DNA from 3 places in the Streptomyces sp. NPDC051567 genome. Region 2 is predicted to be linked to each of the others. Evidence: riboswitches for the same ligand, from Rfam matches in the RefSeq annotation. Region 2 holds a riboswitch; each other region holds the start of a gene.
What was found. Region 2 has a riboswitch for thiamine pyrophosphate ahead of thiC (phosphomethylpyrimidine synthase ThiC). Riboswitches for the same ligand answer to the same signal wherever they lie in the genome.
Positions count from the first base shown of each region.

Region 1: linked by a shared signal. The riboswitch ahead of thiO (glycine oxidase ThiO) and the one ahead of thiC (phosphomethylpyrimidine synthase ThiC) in region 2 are both predicted to bind thiamine pyrophosphate.
Region 3: linked by a shared signal. The riboswitch ahead of ACIA5F_RS17650 (thiamine ABC transporter substrate binding subunit) and the one ahead of thiC (phosphomethylpyrimidine synthase ThiC) in region 2 are both predicted to bind thiamine pyrophosphate.

Region 1 is NZ_JBITDK010000009.1:223,486-230,152, reverse strand. It holds gene pknB (Stk1 family PASTA domain-containing Ser/Thr kinase) at 1-1,549, opposite strand, end outside; gene ACIA5F_RS13765 (thiazole synthase) at 1,740-2,543, opposite strand; gene thiS (sulfur carrier protein ThiS) at 2,546-2,746, opposite strand; gene thiO (glycine oxidase ThiO) at 2,743-3,927, opposite strand; TPP riboswitch at 3,925-4,037, opposite strand; gene ACIA5F_RS13750 (NAD(P)/FAD-dependent oxidoreductase) at 4,131-5,384, shown strand; gene ACIA5F_RS13745 (Rv2175c family DNA-binding protein) at 5,496-5,861, shown strand; gene thiE (thiamine phosphate synthase) at 5,992-6,651, shown strand.
Region 2 is NZ_JBITDK010000001.1:203,592-210,258, reverse strand. It holds gene ACIA5F_RS00920 (cupin domain-containing protein) at 1-85, shown strand, start outside; gene ACIA5F_RS00915 (DUF5326 family protein) at 247-474, shown strand; gene ACIA5F_RS00910 (IclR family transcriptional regulator) at 775-1,512, shown strand; gene ACIA5F_RS00905 (SsgA family sporulation/cell division regulator) at 1,610-2,062, shown strand; gene ACIA5F_RS00900 (YibE/F family protein) at 2,093-3,529, opposite strand; TPP riboswitch at 3,569-3,715, shown strand; gene thiC (phosphomethylpyrimidine synthase ThiC) at 3,709-5,496, shown strand; gene ACIA5F_RS00890 (hypothetical protein) at 5,655-6,458, opposite strand; gene ACIA5F_RS00885 (metallophosphoesterase) at 6,611-6,667, opposite strand, start outside.
Region 3 is NZ_JBITDK010000014.1:85,228-91,894, reverse strand. It holds gene ACIA5F_RS17660 (phosphatidate cytidylyltransferase) at 1-849, shown strand, start outside; gene rlmN (23S rRNA (adenine(2503)-C(2))-methyltransferase RlmN) at 1,014-2,123, shown strand; TPP riboswitch at 2,181-2,288, shown strand; gene ACIA5F_RS17650 (thiamine ABC transporter substrate binding subunit) at 2,376-3,470, shown strand; gene ACIA5F_RS17645 (ABC transporter permease) at 3,647-5,263, shown strand; gene ACIA5F_RS17640 (ABC transporter ATP-binding protein) at 5,263-6,300, shown strand; gene ACIA5F_RS17635 (hypothetical protein) at 6,377-6,667, opposite strand, start outside.

The sequences.
Region 1 (6,667 bases), on a different contig from region 2:
GCGCCTGGTCCAGGGGGACTCCGGTCACGTTCGGCACCTGCACCGGACGGCCCTTGCTGACGACCAGCGCGACCGCCGTGTCCGGGGCGCGCTGCTCGCCCCCGGCCGGGTCGGTGGAGACCACCGAGCCCGGGGCGACGTCCTGGCTGAACGCCTCGGTCACCACGCCCGGCGCCAGCCCCGACGCGGTCAGCTCCTGCCGGGCCACCTCCAGCGGCCGGCCCAGGAGGTTGGGCACGGCCACCGTCTCGGGGCCGCGGGAGAGGGTCAGCGTCACCGTGCCGTTTCCGCGGACCCGCCCGCCGGCCGGGGGATCGGTGTTCATCACCGTGCCGCGCTCGAACGCCTGGCTGAACTTCTTCTCGATCCGCTTCACGCCGAGCCCGGCCGCCGACAGCTCCGACCGGGCCTGCTCCTCGGACTTGCCGAGGAGGCCGGGGACCCGGGTGAACTGGCCCGAGCTGATGTACCAGACCCCGGTGCCCAGACCGAGGGCGACCAGCAGCCCGGCGACGACGAGGAACCTGCCCGGCCGGGGCCGCCCCCGCCGGGGCGGCCGGTGCGCGGCCCCGGCGGTCTCCAGCCGGGAGGTGTGGTGCGCGGGCCGCTCCGCGCCCACCGGGCGCGGGATCACGCCGGTGCGGTCCTCGGAGGCGGTGCGCCGCCCGGCGCGCGCCTGCGGCGGTACGGCGTCCAGCTCGGCGTCCTGGAGCCGGGCGCGGGCCTCGCGGACGAGGCCGAGCAGGGCGGCGGCGTCACCGGGCCGCAGCCGGGGGTCGCGGGCGGTGGCGTCCGCGACGAGCCCGTCGAGGTCGGCGGGGAGCCCGGGGACGGCCTCCGAGGGCGCCGGGACGTCCTCATGGAGATGCCGGTACAGCACCTGGGCGGCGCTGCCCCCGGTGTGCGGCTTGGACCCGGTGAGCATCTCGTACAGGACGACACCGCAGGCGTAGACGTCCACACGGGTGTCGGTGACGCCGTTCTCGATCTGCTCGGGCGCCAGGTAGGAGACGGTGCCGAGGACGGAACCGGTGGTGTCGGTGACCGAGTCCACGGACCGGACCAGGCCGAAGTCGGCGACCTTGACCCGGCCGTCGTCGCCGATCAGGACGTTCTCGGGCTTCATGTCGCGGTGGACGAAACCGGCCCGGTGGGCGGCGCCGAGGGCGGCGAGGACGGGTTCGAGGATGTCGAGGGCGGCCCGGGGCTGGAGCGCGCCGCGCTCGCGGAGCACGTCGCGCAGGGTGCAGCCGGAGACGTACTCCATGGCGAGGAAGACGTACGGCCCGTCCGTGCCCTGGTCGAAGACGGCGACGACGTGCGGGTGGGCGAGCCGGGCCACCGACTTCGCCTCCCGGATGAAGCGGCCGACGAAGGCGGCGTCGGCGGCGAGCGCCGGGTGCATCACCTTCAGCGCGAGGACGCGGTCGAGCCGGGTGTCCACGGCCCGGTAGACCGTGGCCATGCCGCCGGCCGCGATACGGGCGTCGACGCGGTAGCGGCCGTCGAGCACGCGACCGACGAGGGGGTCATCCAGGGTCGTGTCCACCCGGCGATTCTACGAGCCGGTGCGGTGCCGTCGGTGCGGTGCCGCCGGTGCGGGTCGGCCCCGCGGGCGGCGGCCGCGACGCGATCGGCCGGGTGCGGCGCCGTTGCCGGGTGCGCTGCCCCCGGACCCCCGCGCCTCAAACGCCGGCGGGGCCGGGACGGGCCGGGACGGGCCGCCCCGGGGCCGGGGGTCAGAAGGCCGGGCGTTCCGGGTCCAGGGCGGGGCGGCCCGAGGTCGGGGAGGAGGCGAGGGCGAAACGCCGCTGGGGGATGCGGCCCGCGCGGTGGGCCAGGCGGCCCGCCGAGACGGCGTCGCGCATGGCCGCCGCCATCAGGACCGGCTCCTGGGCCCGGGTCACCGCCGAGGCCAGCATCACCGCCGCGCACCCCAGCTCCATCGCCAGCGCGGCGTCCGAGGCCGTCCCGGCGCCCGCGTCCAGGACGACCGGGACCCCGGCCCGGCCGGTGATCAGCTCGAAGTTGTGCGGGTTGCGGATGCCCAGCCCGGAGCCGATCGGCGATCCCAGCGGCATGATCGCCGCGCAGCCCACGTCCTCCAGCTTCCGCGCGAGCACCGGGTCGTCGTTGGTGTACGGCAGGACCGTGAACCCCTCGTCCACCAGGGTCTCGGCGGCGTCCAGCAGCTCGACGCCGTCGGGGAGCAGGGTCCGCTCGTCCGCGACGACCTCCAGCTTGATCCAGTCCGTGCCCAGGGCCTCCCGGGCCAGCCGGGCGGTCAGGACGGCCTCGCCCGCCGTGAAGCAGCCCGCCGTGTTGGGCAGGACCGCGATGCCCAGGCGGTCCAGGACCGACAGGACCGAGCCCTGGACGGTCGGGTCCAGGCGGCGCATGGCCACCGTGGTCAGTTCGGTGCCGGAGGCGGTCAGGGCGCGTTCCAGCACGTCCAGGCTGGGGGCCCCGCCCGTCCCCATGATCAGGCGGGAGGAGAAGGTCCGGCCGCCGAGGGTGAGGAGGTCCTCGTCCGGGGTGGTCACGGTCAGCCCCCCTGGACGGCGGTGAGGATCTCGACGCGGTCGCCCTCGCCCACGGGGGTGAGCCGCCACCGGCCGCGCGGGACCACCGTCTCGTTGAGCGCGGCGGCGACCCCGGCCGGGGCGGCGGTCAGGGTGGCGACCACCACGTCGAGCGTGGTGCCGGCCGCGATCTCGCGCGGCTCGCCGTTGACGGAGATGGTCATGCGTACGACTCCTGACGCGTGGTGGCCTTGGGGGCGGAGAACCGCAGCGGGGTGAACGGGCGCGCGATCGCGGGCAGCTCGCCGGTGGTCAGCAGCTCGGCCATGACCTCGCCGGTGAGCGGGGCCAGCAGCACCCCGTTGCGGTAGTGCCCGGTGGCCAGGTGCAGGCCGGGCAGTGCGGTCGGGCCGAGCAGCGGGGCGTTGTCGGGCGAGCCGGGCCGCAGTCCGGCCAGGGTCTCGGTGAGCGGGAGTTCGGTGATGCCGGGGACCAGCTCGTGGGCGTCGCGCAGGAGTTCGTAGACCCCGCCGGCGGTGACCGTGGTGTCCCAGCCGAGCTCCTCGCTGGTGGCGCCGACGACGAGTTCGCCGTTCTCGCGGGGCACCAGGTAGACGTGGCTGCCGCGCACGACGGCCCGTACGGTCCGCGACAGGAACGGCGCGTACGCGGCCGGCACCGTGAGCCGCAGCACCTGCCCCTTCACCGGCCGGACGGGGGCCACCGCCTCCGGCGGCACCCCGGCCAGCCGGCCGCTGAGCGAGCCCGCCGCCAGGACGACCTGGTCCGCGCGCAGCCGGGTGCCGTCGTCGAGCAGGACGCCCGCCGCCCGGTCGGCGGTGACCAGGAGCCGTTCGGCGCCCGCCCGGCGCAGCTCCACGCCGGAGTGGGCGCAGGCGGCCAGCAGGGCGGCGGCGAGCCGGCGCGGGTCCACCTGGTGGTCGCCGTCGACGCGCAGGCCGCCCCGGACGCCCGGGGCCAGCATCGGTTCCAGGCGGCGGCACTCGCGGCCGGTGAGCCACTGGGACTCCAGGCCGCAGCGGCGCTGGAGGGCGTGGAGTTCGCGCAGGTGGAGCCGGTCGTCGGCGTCGAGGGCGACGGAGAGGGTGCCGCAGGCGCGGTAGCCGATGTCGCTCCCGCCGCCGGCCTCGGCGAGTTCGGCGGCGAAGCGCGGGTAGCGGGCGGCGGAGTCGAGGCCCAGGGCGAGCAGGGCCTCCTCGCCGTAGTGCAGTTCGGTGACGGGGGCGAGCATCCCGGCCGCGACGCGGGCGGCGCCCCCGCCGGGCGCCGGATCGGCGAGCACGGTCCGCAGCCCGGCCCGGGCCGCCCGCCAGGCGGTGACGAGACCGATGATCCCGCCCCCGACGACGAGCACGTCGGACCCGGTTCTCCGTGAGGCGTGCATGGGCGTCCAGCCCCTCCCTTCGCCGGCATGACCCGGATCAGGTTCGTACGGTCGGAGGCCGTCCAGCCTCCCTCTCAGCCCGGTGCGCCCGGACTCCCGCGATAGGTACGGTGGCCAGACTAACCCCGCCGTGGACGGCGGGTAAGGCTGGTCCTGTTCCTGACGGACCATCAGGCAGCGAGTCGGACAGTGAGGGTGGCCGGGTGACCGAGCAGACGGAACGGACCAGCGGCGGCACGGGAGCGGGGCCGGGCGGCGTGGTCGTCGTCGGCGCCGGCCTGGCCGGCGTGCAGACCGCGGTGGCCCTGCGGGAACAGGGGTGGACCGGCCCCGTCACCCTGCTGGGCGCCGAACCCCACCAGCCCTACGACCGGCCCCCGCTCTCCAAGGCGGTCCTCCTCGGCAAGGCCGAGGACTCCGCCTTCGACGTGGACTTCGAGGCGCTCGGCATCACCCTGCGGCTCGGCACCGAGGTCACCGGCCTGCGGGCCGCCGAACACCTCCTGGACACCGGCGCGGGACCCGTCCCGTACGAGGTCCTCGTCCTGGCCACCGGCGCCGAACCGCTGACCCTGCCCGGCACCGAAGGCGTCCCGGGCGTCCACCTGCTGCGCACCCTGGACGACGCCGCCCGGCTCCGGCCGGTCCTGGCCACCGCCCCCGCCGTCGTGGTCGTCGGCGCGGGCTGGATCGGCGCGGAGTTCGCCACCGCCGCGCGCGAGGCGGGCCGCGCCGTGACGGTGGTCGAGGCCGCGGACCGGGTCCTGGCCGGGGCGCTGCCCGCCGAGGCCACCGAACCGATGGCGCGCTGGTACGCCGAGGCGGGCGCCCGCCTGCTCACCGGGGCGAAGGTCGCCCGGGTCGAGGAGGGCCGGGTGCTGCTGGCGGACGGCCGGGAACTGCCCGCCGACGCGGTCGTCGTCGGCATCGGCGCCCGCCCGGCCACCGGATGGCTCGCGGGAACCGGCGTGGAACGGGGCCCCGACGGCTCGGTCACCGCCGACGCCCACCTGCGGACCTCCCTGCCCGGCGTGTACGCGGTCGGCGACTGCGCCTCCTTCCCCTCGGCCCGCTACGGCACCCGGCTCCTGGTCCACCACTGGGACAACGCCCTCCAGGGACCCCGGACGGTCGCCGCCAACATCGTCGCGGGCGGCCCGGAGCGCGCCTACGACCCGGTCCCGTACTTCTGGTCGGAGCAGTTCGGCCGGTTCGTGCAGTACGCGGGCCACCACGGCGGGGCCGACACCCTGATCCGGCGGGGCGACCCGGCCGGCCCGTCCTGGTCGGTGTGCTGGCTGAAGGAGGGCGCGCTCGTCGCCGTCCTCGCCGTGGGCCGCCCCCGCGACCTGGCCCAGGGCCGCAAGCTCATCGAGACGGGCGCCGCCCTGGACCCGGCCGGGGTCGCCGACCCCGGCACCCCCCTGAAATCGGCCACCCTGCGACCCGCCCCCTGACCCGCGTCCCGGTCCGCGCTCCGGTCCGTACGGGCCCGGCGCGCGGCCCCCGGCACCCGGACGGGGCGGCCCGGGTACCGGGGGCCGGTCCGAGATGGCAGGCTTGTCCCCGTGACCGAGATTGACGCAAAGATCGAAGCCCTTGTCCCCGACTGGATGTACCTCCCCGACATCGCGGAGGCGCTCGACATCGAGGTGACCAGGGTCCGCCAGATGGTCAAGGAAGGGCAGCTCCTCGCCGTCCGCCGGGGCGAGAACCGCTCCCTCCAGGTACCGGCCCCCTTCATCGACGGAGACAAGGTCGTCAAGGGCCTCGTCGGACTGCTCACCGTCCTGCGCGACGACGGCTTCTCCGACGGGGAGATCCTGGAGTGGCTCTTCACCTCCGACCCGACCCTGCCCGGCACCCCCGCCGAGGCGCTGAGTGAGAATCGCGGCACGGAGGTGAAGCGCCGCGCTCAGGCGCTCGCCCTGTGACCTGATCCGCTTCACCGCGGTGGGGGGGGGGGCCGGCCCCCCCCCCCCCCCCCCCCCCCGGGGGGCCCCGGGCCCCCCCCCCCCCCCCCCCCCCCCCCCCCCCCCCCCCCCCCGCCACGGGGGTTTGCCCATGTCCGCGACCGACGCCCGCGCCCAGCTGTCCGACGCCCGGCTCTACCTGTGCACGGACGCCCGCAAGCGCCAGGGCGACCTGCCCGAGTTCCTCGACGCCGTCCTGGACGGCGGAGTGGACGTGATCCAGCTCCGCGACAAGGGGCTGGAGGCCGCCGAGGAACTCGAACACCTGCGGCTCTTCGCCGACGCCGCCCGCCGCCACGGCCGCCTCCTCGCCGTCAACGACCGCGCCGACGTGGCCCACGCCGCCGGCGCCGACGTCCTCCACCTCGGCCAGGGCGACCTCCCCGTCCCCGCCGCCCGCGCCCTCCTCGGCCCGGACCCGCTCATCGGCCGCTCCTGCCACACCGCCTCCGAGGTCGACGCCGCCACCGCCGAGCCCGGCGTGGACTACTTCTGCGTCGGCCCCTGCTGGCCCACCCCCACCAAGCCCGGCCGCCCCGCCCCCGGCCTCGCACTCGTCCGCCGCACGGCCGCCCTGGCGCCCCGGCGGCCCTGGTTCGCCATCGGCGGCATCGACAGCACGAATCTGGACGAGGTGCTGGACGCCGGGGCCACCCGGATCGTCGTCGTCCGCGCCCTCACCGAGGCCACCGACCCCGGCGCCGCCGCCGCGGACCTGGCCGCCCGGGTCCGGGCCCGCACCGCCGGATAGGCGCCCGCACCATCGG
Region 2 (6,667 bases):
TGTCCCGGCGGGGGTGGCGCACAAGTTCCACCACATCTCCGAGGACCTGCGGGTGATGGTGGTCTTCTCCCCTCCGGAGGGCTGACCGGGCCGGCTGACCGGGCCGTCGGCTGAGGGTCGCTCCCCCGATCCCCCTAGGGGGCGGGTCAGGGGAGTCCGGGGGCTCACGGGCCCCCGCCCCGGGCCGTGGCCTCCTACCCTCGTGAGCAGGAAGTCACGGACGAGGGTGAGGACGAGGAGATGGACATGGACGGCATCCGGAAGACATTCGCGGGCATGCCCTGGTGGGTCAGGTGGGTCGCCGTACCGCTGCTGGCGCTGTTCGTCTTCGGTGGAGTGATCACCAGCGTGCTCGGCGCCATCATCGGTCTGGCCTTCAAGGCGCTGCTCTTCGTCGCGCTCGTCGGTGGTCTGGTCTTCGTCGTGAAGAAGGTCAAGAGCGGTGGTGAGAAGTCCTCCTCCGGCCAGTGGTAGGAGCGGCGGGCGGGGCGGTCCGGGCCGGTCGGCTCCGGCGTTGAGCCAGCCGAGGGAACGTACGGTGTTAAACCACCTCCACCTCAAGAGCCGGTGGATAGAGTGGCGCTCTCTGCCGCCACCTGGGCACCGAACGCTGGTGACACCGCTTTGAACTGCGGTGATGCACAACAATCGCCGAGTACGACCCCAGGGGCCACGGCACACGCGGGGGCGGCCCCCGCAAGGCGGGCCCCCGATGCCCGCCGCCACGCCTGGGGGTGAGCTTTGTCTCCGGTTCACAACGCCGGTGTGCCGACTCTGATCGGTTCGGTGCGCAGGGCGCTGAGGCTGCTCGAAGCAGCGGGTTCCCACGACGGGGGAGCCCCGGCGAAACAGCTGGCGCGCGAGGCCGGGCTGCCGCTGTCCACCGCGTACCACCTGTTGCGGACCCTGACGCACGAGGGCTATCTGCGCCGGGAGGCCGGGGTCTTCGTGCTGGGCGCCGCCGCCGGGCGGCTCGTCGGCGGCGGACTCCAGCAGAAACGTCGCGGCATGATCCTCGACTCCCTCGCACGCCTGCGCGACGCGGTCGGGGCCCCCGTCTACTTCGCGGTCTACCGCGAGGGTGAGATCGAGGTCCTGGGCGTCTCGGCCTCCGAGGCCGCCCCCGCCTGCGAGGAGTGGGCCGATTTCCGGGAGACCGCCCACGCGCACGCCGTCGGCCAGTGCCTGCTCGGCCAGCTCGACGAGAAGACGCGCAGGGACCACTACGAACGTCATCCCGTCGAGGCCGTCACCCCTTACACCGTGCGGGATCTCCGGTCACTGGAGCGCCGGATCTGCTCCCTCGAACGGACGCGGCCCGTGACCGAGCGTCAGGAATACGCGCTCGGCACGGTGTGCGCGGCCATCCCGGTCGCCACCGGTGATACGGCCGCGACCCTGGCGATTTCCCTCCCCTTGCACCAGGAAGACCGGTTGCTGACTGCAATTGATCAGCTACGGATCGAAGTGGATACTTTGCTGAACACCCTTCCGCTCTCTATCAGTATCTGAAAACTCACTCCTTGTGATCTGCTGGCGCTTCCACCACTCTTGTCAAGAGGGCTTTGGGGGATCATTCCTGGCCACTTCCACTACAGCGGGGTAGGCAATGCGCGAGTCGGTACAGGCAGAGGTCATGATGAGTTTCCTCGTTTCCGAGGAGCTCTCGTTCCGGATTCCCGTGGAACTCCGGTACGACGCGCGTGACCCCTACGCCATCCGTCTGACCTTCCACCTTCCCGGCGATGCCCCTGTGACCTGGGCGTTCGGCCGGGAACTCCTCCTCGACGGCATCAACAAGCCGTGCGGTGACGGCGACGTACGCATCGCACCCACCGACCCCGAGGAGCTGTCCGACGTCCACATCCGGCTTCAGGTCGGTGGTGACCGGGCCCTGTTCCGCGCCAGCGCGGCACCCCTCGTCGCGTTCCTCGACCGCACCGACCGGCTTGTTCCGCTCGGTCAGGAGCGCAACTCGGGCGACTTCGAGGACCACCTCGACGAGGCACTCTCCAAGATCCTCACCGAGTCGCAGCAGCAGAACGAGCAGAACGCGGGCTGAGGCGCGGCCCGCCCGTACCTGCCGGCCTCCTCAGCGCTTGCGCCGGCGCCGGCCCCGGCCACCGCGGGCCGGCCCGGCCGCCGGAGCGGCGCCCGGGGAGCCCGGACGGTCCGCGGAGACCACCAGCGCGGCCAGTGCCGTGGTCATGGGCACCGAGGCCACGAGCCCGATCGAGCCCACGAGGGTCCGTACGATCTCCTCCGCGACGAGTTCGCTGTTGGCCACCGACCCCATGCTGCTGTTCGCGATCGAGAACAGCAGCAGCAGGGGGAGCGCGGCGCCCGCGTAGGCCAGCACCAGGGTGTTGACCACCGACGCGATGTGGTCCCGGCCGATCCGGATGGCCGCCCGGTAGAGGGCGCGCGGCCCCATCGACGGGTCGGCCTGGTGGAGTTCCCACACGGCCGAGGTCTGGGTGACCGTCACGTCGTCCAGCACGCCCAGCGATCCGATGATCACGCCCGCGAGCAGCAGGCCGCTCATGTCGATCTCCGGGTACAGCCCGTGGATCAGCCCGGTGTTGTCGTCGGTGTTGCCGCTGAGGAACGCCCAGCCGATGAACAGCGAGCCCAGCAGGCCGATCAACAGCAGGGACGCGAGTGTGCCGAGGACGGCCACAGAGGTGCGCGCGGTCAGGCCGTGGCACATGTAGAGCGCGATGAGCATGATGGCGCTGGCCCCGACGATCGCGACGACCAGGGGGTTCGACCCCTGCAGGATGGCCGGGAGGATGAAGAGGGTCAGCACGGCGAAGCTGATGACGAGCGCGACGAGCGCGAACAGCCCCCGCATCCGGCCGACCAGGACGACCGCGACGGCGAAGATGCCGGCGAGCAGCGCCATCGGCAGCTTCCGGTTCACGTCGATCACCGAGTACTGGAGGTCGTGCGGCGCGTTCGGCGCGTACGCGACCACCACCTCCTGGCCGTCCGCCAGCTGTCTCGGTGCGCCCGGCTGGACGATCTCCACGAAGGTGCGGCCCTTGTCCGGGCCGGTGCCGACCTCGACGGTGGCCTTCTTGCACTCCCCGTTCTGCGCGGCCACCGCCTCGCGGCCCTGCGGGGTGGAGGTGTCGCCGGTGGGCGGTACCTGGGCGGCGTTGACGGATTTGCAGTCGACCCGCGCGAGCGAGACCACCTTGCCCTGCTGGGTCTGCCGGTCGAAGCCGACGCCGCTGCGTTCGTGAGCGGGGGTGCCGCCGGGCCAGAGCACGGCCATGCCGACGAGAACGGCCGTGGCGAAGGGGATGAGTACGGCGGCGATGACCTTGCGCAGGTGTTTCGAGACGGGGGCGGCCGGGCCATGGCTGTGGCTGTGCCCGTGGGAGTGCCCAGAGGTGTGCCCGGGACCGGAGGACGCATGGCCCGGGTCCGTGTGGCCTGTGTGACCAGTGGGGTATGTGGGCTCAGTGGGAGGATGCGGCGAGGACGTCACCGGCCGATCATCGCAAGAGATGAGAGGGGCCACTGTTCAGCACGCCACAGATGGCGCTAGCGTGGGGGCACCTTTGCACATCGCGGGAGCTCGGAGCACCGGGCTGAGAGGGCGCTGACCACCGTACGCACCACAGCAATTGCGTACGGAACGAGGCTGCGTCGACCGCCGAACCTGTTACCGGGTAATGCCGGCGTAGGGAGATAGGTCTCATGACCGTTCAGGACGCACGCACGCCTGCCGTCAGCCAGGACGCCGACGGCCGGGCCGAGCGCCAGCCGGGCTGGCACAAGGGGTACGTGGCGGGCTCCCGCCCCGACCTCCGGGTGCCGGTCCGCCAGGTACATCTCACCAACGGCAAGGACGTGACGCTCTACGACACATCCGGGCCGTACACCGACCCCCAGATCGAGACGGACGTGCGCCGGGGACTGGCCCCGCTGCGCGAGAACTGGATCATCGGCCGCGGGGACACCGAGGAGTACGCGGGCCGTCCCGTGCGCCCCGAGGACGACGGCATCAAGCACACCTCGCCGCGCGGTGGCCTCAAGAACCTCGACGCGGTCTTCCCGGGCCGTCCCCGCCAGCCCCGCCGGGGACGGGACGGCGTCGCCGTCACGCAGCTCGCGTACGCACGCCGGGGGGAGATCACTCCGGAGATGGAGTACGTCGCGATCCGCGAGAACGTCTCCCCGGAGGTGGTGCGCGAGGAGATCGCGGCGGGCCGCGCGGTGCTGCCGGCGAACGTCAACCATCCGGAGATCGAGCCGATGATCATCGGCAAGCGGTTCCTGGTGAAGGTCAACGCCAACATCGGCAACTCCGCCGTCACCTCCTCCATCGAGGAGGAGGTCGACAAGATGACCTGGGCGACCAAGTGGGGCGCCGACACGGTCATGGACCTCTCGACGGGCCGCAACATCCACACCACGCGTGAATGGGTGCTCCGCAACTCCCCGGTGCCGATCGGCACCGTGCCGCTCTACCAGGCGCTGGAGAAGGTCGACGGCCGCGCCGAGGACCTGACCTGGGAGACGTACAAGGACACGGTCATCGAACAGGCCGAGCAGGGCGTCGACTACATGACGGTCCACGCCGGCGTGCTGCTGCCGTACGTGCCGCTGACCGCCCGGCGCAAGACCGGCATCGTCTCGCGCGGCGGGTCCATCATGGCCGCGTGGTGCCTGGCGCACCACAAGGAGAACTTCCTCTACACGAACTTCGAGGAACTCTGCGAGATCCTCGCGGCGTACGACGTCACCTACTCCCTCGGTGACGGTCTGCGCCCCGGATCGATCGCGGACGCCAACGACGCGGCGCAGTTCGCGGAGTTGAAGACGCTGGGTGAACTGAACACGATCGCCAAGCGTCACCAGGTCCAGACGATGATCGAGGGTCCGGGCCATGTCCCGATGCACAAGATCAAGGAGAACATCGACCTCCAGCAGGAGATCTGCGAGGAGGCGCCGTTCTACACCCTCGGCCCGCTGACCACGGATGTCGCGCCCGCGTACGACCACATCACCTCGGGCATCGGCGCCGCGATGATCGCCTGGTGGGGTACGGCGATGCTCTGCTACGTGACGCCCAAGGAGCACCTCGGCCTGCCCAACCGTGACGACGTGAAGACCGGTGTCATCACCTACAAGATCGCCGCACACGCGGCGGACCTCGCCAAGGGGCACCCGGGTGCCCAGGAGTGGGACGACGCCCTGTCGGACGCGCGGTTCGAGTTCCGTTGGGAGGACCAGTTCAACCTGGCCCTCGACCCGGACACGGCACGCGAGTTCCACGACGAGACCCTGCCGGCCGAGCCCGCCAAGACCGCGCACTTCTGCTCGATGTGCGGTCCGAAGTTCTGCTCGATGAAGATCTCGCACGACATCCGCCGTGAGCACGGAGGGGATCTGAAGGCCGACGAGATCCAGGCGGGCATGGCGGAGAAGTCCGCCGAATTCGCGGCCGCGGGCAACCGGGTCTACCTGCCGCTGGCCGACTGACGCACCGGTGAAGGACGCCGCCGCTCCCGGTCCCATGCACCGGGAGCGGCGGCCGTCGACCCGTCCCCGGTGGGTACACGGGCACGGGCGCCGACGTGTTTCACGTGAAACATGGACGGACGTTTCACGTGAAACATGCCGGGCGGGCGTCCGGGCGGCTACTCCGGCTCGCGCCCGGGGCCCCCGAAGTCCGGGCTCGTGAAGTCCGGAGAGCCGAAGCCGGTCCGTGGGTCCTGGGAGGTCCCGGGACCGGTGGAGCCGGGTGAGGAGTGTCCCGGGCCCGCTGCCCGGTCGCCGGGATGGAGGGGCACCGGATAGCCCAGGCCCGCGCCCGGGTCGGCGAGCGCATCCCGGAGGAAGGGGACGATGCCCCGCTCCAGCAGCGCGTTCCGCCAGGCTTCGCGGGCCCGCGCGACCTCGTCCGGGACGGTCTGCGCCTCCTGGGCCACCACCTCGGTCGAGCTGTTGCGGACAGCGGTCACCAGCAGTCCGGCCACCGCGAGGAGCAGGGCCGCCGCGGTGAGCGCGCCGAAGAACCAGCCCGTCGTCAGGATGGTCGTGGCGAAGGCCGGTTCCGGCTCCACCATCTTCAGGGCGTAGCCCACCAGCAGGAAGATCAGCATGGCCGTGCCCGCCAGGACCGGGGCGAGGACGACGACCGCGGCGCCGGCGCCCTTCCCCCGACGGCCCCGGCCGCCGTCCTCCTCTCCCGGGGGCCCGGGGGAGGTCAGGGTCTCGTCGCGCTGTTCCTCGCGGATCTTCACGTAGTGGTCGTACTCGGCCGCCGCCGCGGCGGTCAGCAGAGCGCTGGCTTCCATGGCCATCGTGCGCAGTTGTTCGGCGTTCAGCCGTTCGCCCAGGGTGGCGAGCTCGGGCCGTTCGTCCGCGGTGCGCAGTACCTCGTCGAGAATCCGGTCGAACTCCGGTCGGTCTTCGGTCAGCAGATGCGGAGCGCTGGTCATGTGCGTCCCCCGATGCTCCGTGGGGCCGGTGTGCCCGATGGGGGCGGGCGTCGGCACAGACGGAGGAGAGCCTGCTACGGACAGAGCGATGGTAGAGCGCCCACGCCACGAGGTGACAGGGACTTTCTTGAGATACCCCGCTCCGCTGAGACTCAGTCGTTCAGGGGGAGTCGTACGACGAGCAGCTTGCCCGCCATCGTCACTCCGCC
Region 3 (6,667 bases), on a different contig from region 2:
GCCCCGCAGGACGCCTCGCCCCCGCCGCAGAAGAAGCGGGCGGGGCGCGATCTGCGTGCCGCCATAGGGGTCGGAGTCGGCCTCGGCGTGGTGATCTTCGCCTCGCTCTTCGTCGTCAAGGCGGTCTTCGTCGGCGTCGTCGTCGTCGCGGTCGTCGTGGGCCTGTGGGAGCTGACCTCCCGGCTCCAGGAACGCAAGGGCATCAAGGCGCCACTGGTACCCCTCGCCGTCGGCGGCGCGGCCATGGTCGTCGCCGGGTACGTCCAGGGGGCCGAGGGCGCCTGGGTCGCCATGGCCCTGACCGCGCTGGCGGTCCTGGTCTGGCGGATGACCGAACCGCCGGAGGACTACCTCAAGGACGTCACGGCGGGCGTCTTCGCCGCCTTTTACGTGCCGTTCCTGGCCACCTTCGTCACCCTGCTGCTCACCGCGGACGACGGTGCGCAGCGGGTCATCACCTTCCTGGTCCTGACCGTGGTCAGCGACACCGGGGCGTACGCGGTCGGCTGGCGCTTCGGCAAGCACAAGCTCGCGCCGCGCATCAGCCCCGGCAAGACCCGTGAGGGGCTGTTCGGGGCGATCGCCTTCGCGATGGTGGCCGGCGCGCTGTGCATGGAGTTCCTGATCGACGGCGGCTCCTGGTGGCAGGGCCTGCTGCTGGGGCTCGCGGTCGCGGTCAGCGCCACGCTGGGCGACCTCGGCGAGTCGATGATCAAGCGGGACCTGGGGATCAAGGACATGGGCACCCTGCTGCCGGGCCACGGCGGCATCATGGACCGGCTGGACTCCCTGCTGCCGACGGCGCCCGTGGTGTGGCTGCTGCTGGCGGCCTTCGTCGGCACCGGTTGACCCGGGCGGGTTATCCTGAAAAGCGCGTCACCCGTCGGTGGCGCGCTTTTCCCGTGTTTCGGGGTGGACCCGTGAGGTCTCCCGGCACCGCTCGTGCCGTCGACAACGCTCCGCCGATGCGGAGCCCGCCCGCACCGGGCTCGTAATACTGAGGAGTACCGCTCATGGCCCCCGTTCCGGGAGAGCTCACCTTCGTCGCCCCCCGCGGAGCCAAGAAGCCCCCGCGGCACCTCGCCGACCTCACCCCCGAGGAGCGCCGTGAGGCCGTCGCGGCGATCGGTGAGAAGCCGTTCCGGGCCAAGCAGCTCTCGCAGCACTACTTCGCCCGGTACACGCACGACCCGGCCGAGTGGACCGACATCCCCGCAGGTTCCCGGGAGAAGCTCCAGCAGGAGCTGCTGCCGGACCTGATGAACGTCCTGCGGCACATCAGCTGCGACAACGACACCACGCGCAAGACCCTGTGGAAGCTGCACGACGGCACGCTCGTCGAGTCCGTGCTGATGCGCTACCCCGACCGGGTCACCATGTGCATCTCCTCGCAGGCGGGCTGCGGGATGAACTGTCCCTTCTGCGCCACCGGCCAGGCGGGTCTGGACCGCAACCTGTCCACCGCCGAGATCGTGCACCAGATCGTCGACGGCATGCGCGCGCTGCGCGACGGCGAGGTCCCCGGCGGCCCGGCCCGGCTCTCCAACATCGTCTTCATGGGCATGGGCGAGCCGCTGGCCAACTACAAGCGGGTCGTCGGCGCCATCCGCCGGCTGACCGACCCGGCCCCCGACGGCCTGGGCCTCTCCCAGCGCGGCATCACCGTCTCCACCGTCGGCCTGGTCCCGGCCATGCTCCGCTTCGCGGACGAGGGCTTCAAGTGCCGTCTCGCCGTCTCCCTGCACGCCCCGGACGACGAGCTGCGCGACACCCTCGTGCCCGTCAACACCCGCTGGAACGTCCGCGAGGTCCTCGACGCGGCCTGGGAGTACGCCGAGAAGTCCGGCCGCCGGATCTCCATCGAGTACGCCCTGATCCGCGACATCAACGACCAGGCGTGGCGCGGCGACCTGCTCGGCAAGCTCCTCAAGGGCAAGCGGGTGCACGTCAACCTGATCCCGCTGAACCCGACGCCCGGCTCGAAGTGGACCGCCTCGCGGCCCGAGGACGAGAAGGCGTTCGTCGAGGCCATCGCCCGCCACGGCGTGCCGGTGACCGTCCGTGACACCCGGGGGCAGGAGATCGACGGCGCTTGCGGTCAGCTGGCGGCGTCTGAGCGGTAATTCCGGTCCGGACCGATCGGATTCGGCCGCACGGTACGCTGTGCCCGAACAAATTTCATATTCCGACAGGGGAGCGCCACAGCGCTGAGAGTGCGGTAAGTCATCCGCAGACCCTCTGAACCTCGCCCCGGTCATGCGGGGTAGGAAGTTCGGTCACCACTCAAGCTGTTGTTGCGCCCTGCCCTGCCTCCGTTCGCGCGGAGCGCGGGGCGGGGCCGCGTCTTCTCCTGGTCAGCCCAGGAGGAATTCACAGTGAGCACCACCAAGAAGTTCACGGGCGCGCTGCTCGCGACCGCGCTGGGTGTCACCACGCTCGGCGCCTGCGGGAGCGGGGAGAAGAAGGCCGCGGAGACCGGCGGGGCGGCGAAGCCCGAGGCCGTCACGCTCGTCTCCCACGACTCCTTCGACGTGAGCGACACGGTCCTCAAGGAGTTCGAGCAGCAGAGCGGCTACACCGTGAAGGTGCTGAAGTCCGGTGACGCCGGCACGGCGCTGAACCAGGAGATCCTCACCAAGGGCTCCCCGCGCGGCGACGTCTTCTTCGGCGTGGACAACACGCTGCTCTCGCGCGCCCTCGACAACGGTGTCTTCGTCCCCTACGAGGCCAAGGGCCTGGGCGAGGTGAAGCCGGAGTACGTGCTCGACCAGCAGCACCGCGTCACCCCGGTCGACTCCGGTGACGTCTGCGTCAACTACGACAAGCAGTACTTCGCCGACAAGAAGCTCGCCCCGCCGCAGACGCTGGACGACCTGATCAAGCCCGAGTACAAGAACCTGCTGGTCACCGAGAACCCGGCGACCTCCTCGCCCGGCCTCGGCTTCCTGCTCGCCTCGGTCGGCAAGTACGGCGAGGAGGGATGGAAGGAGTACTGGGGCAAGCTCAGGGCCAACGGCGTCGAGGTCGTCGACGGCTGGGAGCAGGCGTACAACGGGCGCTTCTCCGGTTCCGCGGGCGGCAAGAAGGCCAAGGGGGACCGTCCGCTGGTCGTCTCCTACGCCTCCAGCCCGCCGGTCGAGGTGCTGTACGCGGACCCGCAGCCGGCCGAGGCGCCGACCGGGGTCGCCACCGGCACCTGCTTCCGCCAGATCGAGTTCGCGGGCCTGCTGAAGGGCGCGAAGAACGAGGAGGGCGGCAAGGCGCTCCTCGACTTCCTGATCGGCAAGAAGTTCCAGGAGGACCTGCCGCTCAAGATGTTCGTGAACCCGGTGGTCAAGAACGCCGTCCTGCCGGAACTCTTCACCCAGCACGGCGTGGTCGTGGAGAAGCCGGAGAACGTCGCTCCGCAGACCATCGCCGAGAACCGCGAGCAGTGGGTCAAGGCATGGACCTCGCTCGTCGTGAAGTGAGCGGTACGGGGGGACCGGACGCGGCGGCGGAGGGCCCCGCGTCCGGTCCCCGGCCCCGCGCCTGCCCCGGCTCCCGCCCCGGCCCCGGCTCCCGGTCCGGTTTCGGCTTCGGCTTCGGCGGAGGTTTTGGTGCGGCGGGCGGCGGGCGGCGGGCGACCGCGGTGCGGCTCGCCCTGATGGCCGTGCCCCTCGCCTTCTTCGGGCTGTTCTTCGCCTACCCCGTCGCCGCGATCGTCGGCCGCGGGCTCACGACGGAGAGCGGCTGGCGGTTCGGCCGGATCGGCGAGGTGCTGGCCCGGCCCGACATCGCCGGCGTGCTCTGGTTCACCACCTGGCAGGCGCTCGCCTCCACGGCGCTCACGCTCCTGGTCGCACTCCCCGGCGCGTACGTCTTCGCGCGCTTGGAGTTCCCCGGCAGACAGGTGCTGCGGGCGGTGGTGACCGTCCCGTTCGTCCTGCCCACCGTGGTCGTCGGCACGGCCTTCCTGGCCCTGGTCGGGCGGGGCGGGCTGCTGGACGACCTGTGGGGGGTCCGGCTGGACACCACCGTCTGGGCGATCCTGCTCGCGCACGTCTTCTTCAACTACGCGGTCGTCGTACGGACGGTCGGCGGGCTGTGGGCACAGCTGGACCCGCGCCAGGAGGAGGCCGCCCGGGTCCTGGGCGCGGGGCGGTTCGCGGCCTGGCGCCGGGTGACGCTGCCCGCGCTGGCCCCGGCGGTGGCCGCCGCCACCCTGATGGTCTTCCTCTTCACCTTCACCTCCTTCGGCGTCGTGCAGATCCTGGGCGGACCGGCGTACTCCACCCTGGAGGTGGAGGTCTACCGGCAGACCGCGCAGTTCCTGGACCTGCCGACGGCCGCCGTGCTGACGATGGTGCAGTTCGCGGCGGTCGGCGCGATCCTCGGCGTGCACGCCTGGACCGTGCGCAAACGGGAGACCGCGCTACGGCTCGTGGACCCGGCGCGCACGGCGCACGCGCCGCGCGGCGCCGGACAGCGCACGCTGCTCGGCGCGGTGCTGCTGTCGGTGGCGCTGCTGATCGTCCTGCCGCTGGGGGTGCTGGTGGAACGGTCCTTCGACGCCCCCGGCGGATACGGCCTCGGCTTCTACCGGGCACTGCAGGACGCGGGCGCCGGCGGCGGGACGTTCCTGGTGCCGCCGCTGGAGGCGATCGGGAACTCCCTGCGGTACGCGCTGGTCGCGACCGCCCTCGCCCTGGTGATCGGAGGGCTCGCGGCGGCGGCGCTGACCCGGCGCGGGGGCCGCTTCGCGCGCGGGTTCGACGCGCTGCTGATGCTCCCGCTCGGGGTGTCCGCCGTCACCGTGGGCTTCGGCTTCCTGATCACCCTGGACGAGCCGCCGCTGGACCTGCGGACCTCGTGGGTCCTGGTCCCGCTGGCGCAGGCGCTGGTGGGCGTGCCGTTCGTCGTCCGGACCATGCTGCCGGTGCTGCGGGCCGTGGACGGGCGGCTGCGGGAGGCGGCGGCCGTGCTCGGCGCGTCCCCGCTGCGGGCGTGGCGGGAGGTGGACCTGCCGCTGGTGCGGCGGGCCCTGCTGGTCGCGGCCGGGTTCGCCTTCGCGGTCTCGCTGGGGGAGTTCGGCGCGACCGTCTTCATCGCGCGGCCGGACGAGCCGACGCTGCCGGTGGCCGTGGCACGGCTGCTGGGGCGGGCCGGTGAGCTGAACTACGGGCAGGCGATGGCCCTGAGCACGATTCTGATGCTGGTGTGCGCGGTGTCCCTGCTGGTGCTGGAGCGGCTGCGACCCGACAAGACCTCGGGAGAATTCTGATGACACTGCTCCGGCTGGAAGGGGTCTCGGTCCGCTTCGGCGGGCGCGCGGGCGAGGGCGTGGACGTCCTGGACCGTGTGGACCTCACGGTCGCCGCGCACGAGACCGTGTGCGTCCTGGGGCCGAGCGGCAGCGGGAAGTCCACGCTGCTGCGGGTCGTCGCCGGGCTCCAGCCCGTCTCGGACGGCCGGGTGCTGCTGGACGGCGTGGACCAGGCGCGCGTGCCCGTGCACCGGCGCGGGGTGGGCCTGATGTTCCAGGACCACCAGCTCTTCCCGCACGGGGACGTGGCCGGGAACGTCGCCTTCGGACTGCGGATGCGGGGCTCCGCGCGGGCGTCGTACAGGGACCGGGTCGCGGAGCTGCTGGAGCTGGTCGGGCTTCCCGGGGCCGGGGGCCGGGCGGTGGCCTCGCTCTCCGGCGGCGAGCAGCAGCGGGTGGCGCTGGCCCGGGCGCTGGCGCCCTCGCCGCGGCTGCTGATGCTGGACGAACCGCTGGGGCAACTGGACCGGAGGCTGCGGGAGCGGCTGGTGGTGGAGTTGCGGGAGCTGTTCTCCCGGCTGGGCACCACGGTGCTGGCCGTCACCCACGACCAGGGCGAGGCGTTCGCGCTGGCCGACCGGGTGGTGGTGATGCGCGGCGGGCGGATCGCGCAGGCCGGCACCCCGCTGGAGGTGTGGCAGCGGCCGGCCTCGGAGTTCGTGGCGCGGTTCCTGGGCTTCGAGAACGTGGTCCCGGCGCGGGTGTCGAGGGGCGTCGCGGTCACCCCGTGGGGCGGGGTCCCGGTGCCGGCCGGCTCCCCCGAGGGGGAGCAGCGGGTCCTGATCCGGCCCGCCGGGGTGGTGCTCGGGACGGCCGGCCTGGCCTGCGAGGTGGTGGCCCGCACCTTCCGCGGCAGCCATGTCGCGCTGCGGCTGCGCCCGGAGTCGGGGCCGGTGCTGGAGGCGGAGTGCGCCCCGGCCGGGGCCCCCTCCCGGGGGGACCGCGTCGCGGTGGCCTTCGCCCCGGCCGAGGTGGTCGTCCTCCCGGCGGCCTGAGCCGCCCGGTGCCGCGGCCGGTGGACCTTTCCGGTCGTGGCACCGGCACCGGTGTCAGCACCGGGCCCGGCCGGGCCTACGTCGAGGACAGGGCCGCCCCGTCCGCCGGAACCGGGTCGGGGTCCGGGCCGGGGTCGGGTCCGGGTGGTCCGGCGGCCTCGTGCTTGCCGTACCAGGCCACGGCGACGGCGCCCGCCACCGCCAGGACGAAGCCCAGCACCGCCAGCCAGGCCAGCCCCGGGCGGGAGGCGTCGCCCAGCAGCAGGACACCGATCGCGCCCGGCAGGACCGTCTCGCCGACGACCAGGGCGGCGGTCGCGCCGTTCACCGAGCCGATCTGGAGGGCGACGGTGTGGAGGTACATGCC